One region of the Micromonospora sp. LH3U1 genome, then DNA from elsewhere that is predicted to be linked to it. Evidence: predicted binding sites of a transcription regulator. Region 1 holds the regulator's gene; the other holds the start of a gene.
What was found. Region 1 encodes HspR, which represses chaperone genes until heat shock. Its sites were predicted from a motif close to TTGAGTNNNNNNNACTCAA; they were not measured.
Positions count from the first base shown of each region.

Region 1 (3,405 bases):
CGCCGCCGCGAGTACGACGAGATGCGCTCGCTGTTCGGCTCGGGCGCCTTCCGGCGCAACGCCGGGGGCCAGCGGGGTGGCACGCCGTTCGACGTGTCCGACATGTTCGGCGGCGGCGGGGGCGGCGACCGTCGTTTCGGAGGCACCGGCTTCCAGGACCTGTTCAGCTCGATCTTCACCGGCGGTCAGGCCGGCGGGCAGGCCGCGCCGCGCGGTCCGGCCCGTGGCCGCGACGTCGAGACCGAAGTGGCGCTGGACTTCGGTGACGCGGTACGCGGGGTGACAGTGCCCCTGACGCTGCGCGCGCCGGGAGTCTGCGAGACCTGCCACGGCAACGGGGCCAAGCCGGGCACCCAGCCGCGTACCTGCCAGGTCTGCCACGGTGCCGGCGTGACCACCCGCAACCAGGGGTCGTTCAGCTTCTCCGAGCCGTGCCGCAACTGCCAGGGCGTCGGCACCGTGGTCGAGGAGAAGTGCCCGGAGTGCCAGGGCACCGGCGGCGTCACCAAGACCCGCACCATGAACGTGCGCTTCCCGGCCGGGGTGTCCGACGGTCAGCGCATCCGGCTGGCCGGGCGCGGTGAGCCAGGCGAGCGCGGCGGCCCGGCTGGTGACCTGTTCGTGCAGGTCAAGGTTCGGCCGGACGACCTGTTTGGGCGTACCGGTGACGACCTGACGCTGACCGTGCCGGTCACCTTCGCGGAGGCCGTGCTCGGCACGGACCTGCGGGTGCCCACGCTCGACGGCGCGATGACCCTGCGGGTTCCGCCGGGGACGCCGAGCGGGCGGGTGCTGCGGGCCCGGGGCAAGGGTGTGGTCCGCCGCGACGGGCAGGCCGGTGACCTGCTGGTCACGTTGGACGTGGTGGTCCCGGCCCGGTTGTCCGACGAGGCGCGCACGGCGCTGGAGGCGTTCGCCGAACAGAGCCCGCCGGCCGCCCGGGAACATCTCGACGCGCGGGTGCGTCGAGTCAGTTAGTCCGGTGGAATGGACGCGGAGGTGAGCGGGATGTCGGGCGAGTTCCTCGGTTCGGGCGACCCTGCCTACGAGGCCAAGGTGCTGATGATCTCGGTTGCGGCCCGGATGGCGGGAATGCACCCACAGACCCTTCGCCAGTACGACCGGCTGGGGCTGGTGCAGCCCGGCCGGGCCGCTGGCGGCGGGCGTCGGTACAGCGTCCGCGACGTGGTGCTGCTGCGCGAGGTGCAGCGGCTCAGCCAGGACGACGGGATCAACCTGGCCGGCGTCAAGCGGATCATTGGGCTGGAGCGGTTGCTGGAGCAGGCGCAGCAGCGGGTGGCGCGGCTGGAGGCCGAGCTGGACGCCGCGTACCGCCGGGTTGCCGAACTGGAGTCGCTGGCCCGCTTCCCGGGCCGTGATCTGGTGCCGACCAACCGCACGTCCACCGCGCTGGTGGTCTGGCGACCCCGCCGGACGCCCGATCGCTGACCTGCCGCTCACCCGGATCTGTTCCTCGGCCCGGACCGCACCGGAATCCCCGGCGCGGTCCGGGCCGCTTCGGTTAGCCTGTCGATACGGGTCCAATCGGCTTAATGCGGACCTACCGGCATGGCGAGGGGGAGCGATGGCGGAGCCGGCAAAGAAGGTGGCCCAGCAGACGGAGGACCGGTTGGAAAGCCTGGCCGAAACCGTCCGCGAGAAGTTCGACAAGGTGACCGAGGGAACCTACCGGGACCGGGTCGTCAAGGGCCGGTTCGCCGATCAGGGCGACCACGGCGGCGACAAAGGCGGCGACAAGGGCCAGGCCAAGACCGAACGGCAGCAGGACTGACCCGGTGACCGACGTGCGGGCCGGGACCCACGGGGGGTCCCGGCCCGTTCGCCGTTCGAAAGTGTGGGCCGGAAGCTGAGCCGTCTACGACTCAGCCTCAGCCGAGGCGGCGGTTTTCCCGGACCAGGCCGCCTTCGCACCAGTCCCGGTAGGCGAAGAGATCCGGTCGGGCCAGCAGCACCCTGCCGTTGTGCGCCCAGATCTTCATCAGCTCGTCGCCGTCACGCTCGGCCTGCTCGACGATCTTGCGGAAGCGGCGCTTCGGGTGGGCGCGGAAGTTCGTCCGAATGCCGTCGGCCGCGTAGATGTAGAGGCAGTGCAGCGCGAAACGCCGGGCCGGGCAGGTCGGATCCATCGCCAACTCAAAGAGTGTCAAGACCAGTCGGTCACCGGAGACCAGCAGGTCCCAGTCGGGTGGCATCGAGGCCAACGGCACCGAATCGGGCTGGTACGCCCAAGCTCGCAACTCCGCCGGAGTCGGATCGACGGGGTTGGCGAAGCCGTGGAACGTCGACTCCTGCACGCTCACCGGCCAACCTTCCGCTCTCGCCCGCGTTGACACTGGCTGCCTGCGGACCCTGGCTGCTGGGGCGAAACGGTAACCCGCCGCCGGTTGCTGCGGTAGTCCCCCTGGGGAGCAATTCAGCAACCGTTGGTCGGGCTTGGTCGTCAGTCGTGGATCGGCACCGGCGCCGGCCGCTGAGCCGCCGCACGGTTGCGCAACCACCGCTTGAACCACGGGAAGTCCGGCAGCCGGGCCAGTATCGGCCCGGTCACCACGGTGATCAGGACGTACGTCGCGGCCAGCGCTGCCAACCGCGGCTCGACGCTCCCGGCTGCCACCGCGAGCCCGGCGATGACGATGGAGAACTCACCTCGGGGTACGAGTGCCAGGCCGGTCCGCCATCGACCGGGTTCCGCGATGCCGACGCGGCGGGCCGCGAGGTAGCCGGTGAGCGTCTTCGTCGCCATGGTGATCACGGCCAGCGCGAGCGCCGGCAGCAGCACCGGCGGGATGTCCCGTGGGTCGGTGACCAGGCCGAAGAAGACGAAGAACACCGCGGCGAACAGGTCCCGCAGCGGGGAGAGCAACTCGGTCGCGTGGTGCGCCACCGGACCGGAGAGCGCGATGCCGACCAGGAACGCACCGACCGCCGCCGATACCTGCAGCTTCGCCGCTAGGCCGGCGATCAGCAAGGTCAGACCGAGTACGCCGAGCAGCAGCGCCTCCGGATCCTTCGCCGACAGGGCGGACGAGATGAAATGGCCGTACCGGATGGCGACCACCAGCACGAGCAGCACCGTGCCCACCGCGACGGCGAGCGCGATGCCACCGCCGAGCAGACCGGTGCCGGCCAACACGGCGGTGACCAGCGGCAGGTAGAGCGCCATCGCCAGGTCCTCGATCACCAGGACCGAGAGGATCACCGGGGTTTCCCGGTTACCGAGTCGTCCCAGGTCGGCGAGGACCTTGGCGATCACCCCGGAGGAGGAGACCCAGGTGATGCCGCCGAGCACCAGGGCGGCCACCCAGTCCCAGCCGAGGAGCAGGGCGAACCCCGCGCCGGGCAGCGCGTTGAGCACGCCGTCGATCAGCCCTGCCGGGGCCGCCG
Region 1 covers NZ_CP116936.1:132,340-135,744, forward strand. The annotation lists gene dnaJ (molecular chaperone DnaJ) at 1-978, shown strand, start outside; gene PCA76_RS00630 (heat shock protein transcriptional repressor HspR) at 1,009-1,449, shown strand; gene PCA76_RS00635 (hypothetical protein) at 1,586-1,792, shown strand; gene PCA76_RS00640 (hypothetical protein) at 1,890-2,321, opposite strand; gene PCA76_RS00645 (cation:proton antiporter) at 2,462-3,405, opposite strand, start outside.

Region 2 (3,405 bases), 3.5 Mb from region 1:
GTACGCCGATCAGCACCCTGACCTCGCTGACCCGCGCGCTGGCCGACGAGCGTCGCGAGCTGACCAGCGCCGACCGGCGGGCGATCACCGAGCTGGCCCGCGACCAGGCCGTCCACCTGCAGAGCCTGTTGCGCGACGCGACCGCCGGCACCGGGGCGCTGGCGCTGACCCCACAACCGGAGTCGGTCGTCCCGCTGGCGGGCATCCTGCGCGAGGCGGCGGCGCTGGTTCCGGCGGGTCGGCGGCGTGCGCGGGCCACCCGGCGGGCGGGTTCCTGCCCGGTGCCGGCGGGTCGGACCCGGCAGGTGCTGGTCAACCTGGTGGAGAACGCGCTGCGGCACGGGCCGCCGGACGGGCAGATCGGGCTCTACGCCACGCTGCGCGGTCCCGGCCTGAGCATCCTGGTGACCGACGAGGGTCGGGTCGACGATGCCCTGCTGGCCGCGTTGCGCCGCCCGGCGCCGGCCGTCGGGATGTCCGGGTTGGGGCTGTGGATCGTGCGGCAGCTCATTGTGACGGATGGGGGAGCGCTGCGGGTGCACCGGCTGCGGCCGCGCGGCGTGGCGCTGGAGGTGCTGCTGCCGATGGCTCGCCCGGTGCCCTGACCCGAGCGGGACACGGGTTGGCCCGCTCGGGTCAGCGAGGCGGGAACCGCCTCGCTACCACTGTCGGTACCCGAGGAGGTCAGATGTTCAGCCATGTCAAGGATCTGCAGTTCGAGGCCAAGCCGGACGGCCCGGACGCCGCGTTCGCCCGCCGGTTGCAGGAGGTTCTGGGCGGCAAGTGGGGCGAGATGACGGTGGCCAACCAGTACCTCTTCCAGGGCTGGAACTGCCGGCTGCCCGGGAAGTACAAGGACCTGCTGCTCGACGTCGGCACCGAGGAGATGGGCCACGTCGAGATGATCGTCACGATGATCACCCGACTGTTGGACAACGCGCCGCTGTCGCTGTCGGAGGGCATCGCGGACAACCCCGGGGGCGCGGCGACCTTCGCCGCGTCGAACCCGGCGCACTTCATCCATGGCGGTGGCGGGGCCTTGCCCGCCGACGCCAACGGGGTGCCCTGGAACGGCTCGTTCGTCACCGCCAGCGGTAACCTGCTGGCCGACTTCCAGCTCAACGTCACCGCGGAGGCGCAGGGTCGGCTCCAGGTCGCCCGGTTGTTCAACATGACGGACGACCCGGGGGTCAAGCAGATGCTGCGCTTCCTGCTGGCCCGCGACACCATGCACCAGAACATGTGGCTGGCGGCGATCGAGCAGCTCAAGGAGGACGGGCTGGAGGACATGCCGGTGCCGGAGGCATTCCCGGACTCTGGCGAGTTCACCGAGGAGTTCGGCTACACCTACCTGAGCTTCTCCTCGGGCACCGACGCCAACGAGGGGCGCTGGGCGTCCGGGCCCACGCCGGATGGCAAGGGCGAGTTCCGGTACGGCGACAGCCCGCGGGCGAACGCCCCGGAGCCGGTGCTGCCTCCGGGGGATCCGCGGTTGTACGGCACCAACCCGGGTGTGGCCGGCTCGGTCGTGAACACGGTGAAGAGCAAGCTCACCTGATGCGCCTCGTCGGGTCGCCCGCCGGTCCCGGGCGACCCCGACGGGACGGGCGGACAGTGTCCTGGGCCACAGATCGGAACAAGGGGAACGCTTTGTTACTTGAGTGAGACACGCTCAACTCAACGCGATAGCAGGTGTTCGATGGCAACTCTTCCGGTACTTCCCCTGACCGACGCCGTGCTGCTGCCCGGCATGGTCATCCCGGTGACCCTCGACCCGACCACCCAGGCCGCGATCGACGCGGCGCGGGCGACCGGCGACCGCAAGCTGCTGGCCGTGCCCCGCATCGACGGCGAGTACGGCCCGGTCGGCGTGGTCGCCACCATCGAGAAGGTCGGCCGGCTACCCGAGGGTGAGCCCGCCGCCGTCATCCGTGGCCTGTCCCGGGCCCGGATCGGCTCCGGCGTGCCCGGCCCCGGCGCCGCACTCTGGGTCGAGGCGACCGAACTCGACGAACCCGCTCCCGCCGGCCGCGCCCGGGAACTCGCCCGCGAGTACCGCGCCCTGGTGACCTCCGTGCTCCAGCAGCGAGGCGCCTGGCAGGTCATCGACGCGGTGGAGCGGATGACCGACCTCTCCGAACTGGCCGACTCGGCCGGCTACGCGCCCTGGCTGACCCTGGACCAGAAGACCGAACTGCTCGCCGCGCCGGACGTCACCGCCCGGCTGGAGTTTCTGGTCGGCTGGGTGAAGGACTACCTGGCCGAGCAGGAGGTCACCGAGCAGATCAACAGTGACGTCCGCGAAGGGCTGGAGAAGTCCCAGCGGGAGTTCCTGCTGCGCCAGCAGCTCGCCGCGATCCGCAAGGAGTTGGGCGAGGACGAGCCGGACGGCTCGGCCGACTACCGGTCCCGGGTCGAGTCCGCCGAGCTGCCGGAGAAGGTCCGCGAGGCGGCCCTGCGCGAGGTCGGCAAGTTGGAGCGGGCCAGTGACGCCTCCCCGGAGGCGGGCTGGATCCGCACCTGGCTGGACACCGTGCTCGAGATGCCGTGGGGCACGCGTACCCAGGACAACACCGACCTGGCCGCGGCCCGGGCGGTGCTCGACGCCGACCACGCCGGCCTGGCCGACGTGAAGGACCGCATCCTGGAGTACCTGGCCGTGCGCAACCGGCGTGCGGAGCGCAACCTCGGCGTGGTCGGCGGTCGCGGCTCCGGCGCGGTCCTCGCCCTCGCCGGTCCTCCCGGGGTGGGCAAGACCAGTCTCGGCGAGTCCGTGGCTCGGTCGCTCGGGCGCAACTTCGTGCGGGTCTCGCTCGGCGGCGTCCGCGACGAAGCGGAGATCCGCGGTCACCGCCGCACCTACGTGGGCGCGTTGCCCGGCCGGATCGTCCGCGCGCTGCGCGAGGCCGGCTCGATGAACCCGGTCGTGCTCCTCGACGAGGTGGACAAGGTCTCCGCCGGCTACGCCGGCGACCCGGCCGCCGCCCTGCTGGAGGTGCTCGACCCGGCTCAGAACCACACCTTCCGGGATCACTACCTGGAGGTCGACCTGGACCTGTCCGACGTGCTCTTCCTGGCCACCGCGAACGTGGTGGAGTCCATCCCCGGTCCGCTGTTGGACCGGATGGAGCTGGTCACCCTGGACGGATACACCGAGGACGAGAAGGTCGCCATCGCCCGGGACCACCTGCTGCCCCGGCAGCGGGAGCGGGCCGGGCTGACCGCCGACGAGGTCAGCGTCGCCGACGAGGCTCTCGCGCTGATCGCGGGGGAGTACACCCGGGAGGCCGGCGTACGGCAGCTCGAGCGTGGCCTGGCCAAGATCCTGCGCAAGGTGGCGGTGGCCCTGGCGACCGACCCGACCCCGGTACGCGTCGACACCGACAACCTGACCGGCTACCTGGG
Region 2 covers NZ_CP116936.1:3,742,082-3,745,486, reverse strand. The annotation lists gene PCA76_RS17165 (sensor histidine kinase) at 1-605, shown strand, start outside; gene PCA76_RS17160 (manganese catalase family protein) at 689-1,558, shown strand; gene lon (endopeptidase La) at 1,700-3,405, shown strand, end outside.
Region 2: lon (endopeptidase La) is a predicted target of HspR. The motif match lies at 1,658-1,676, and genes of this name have one in related genera.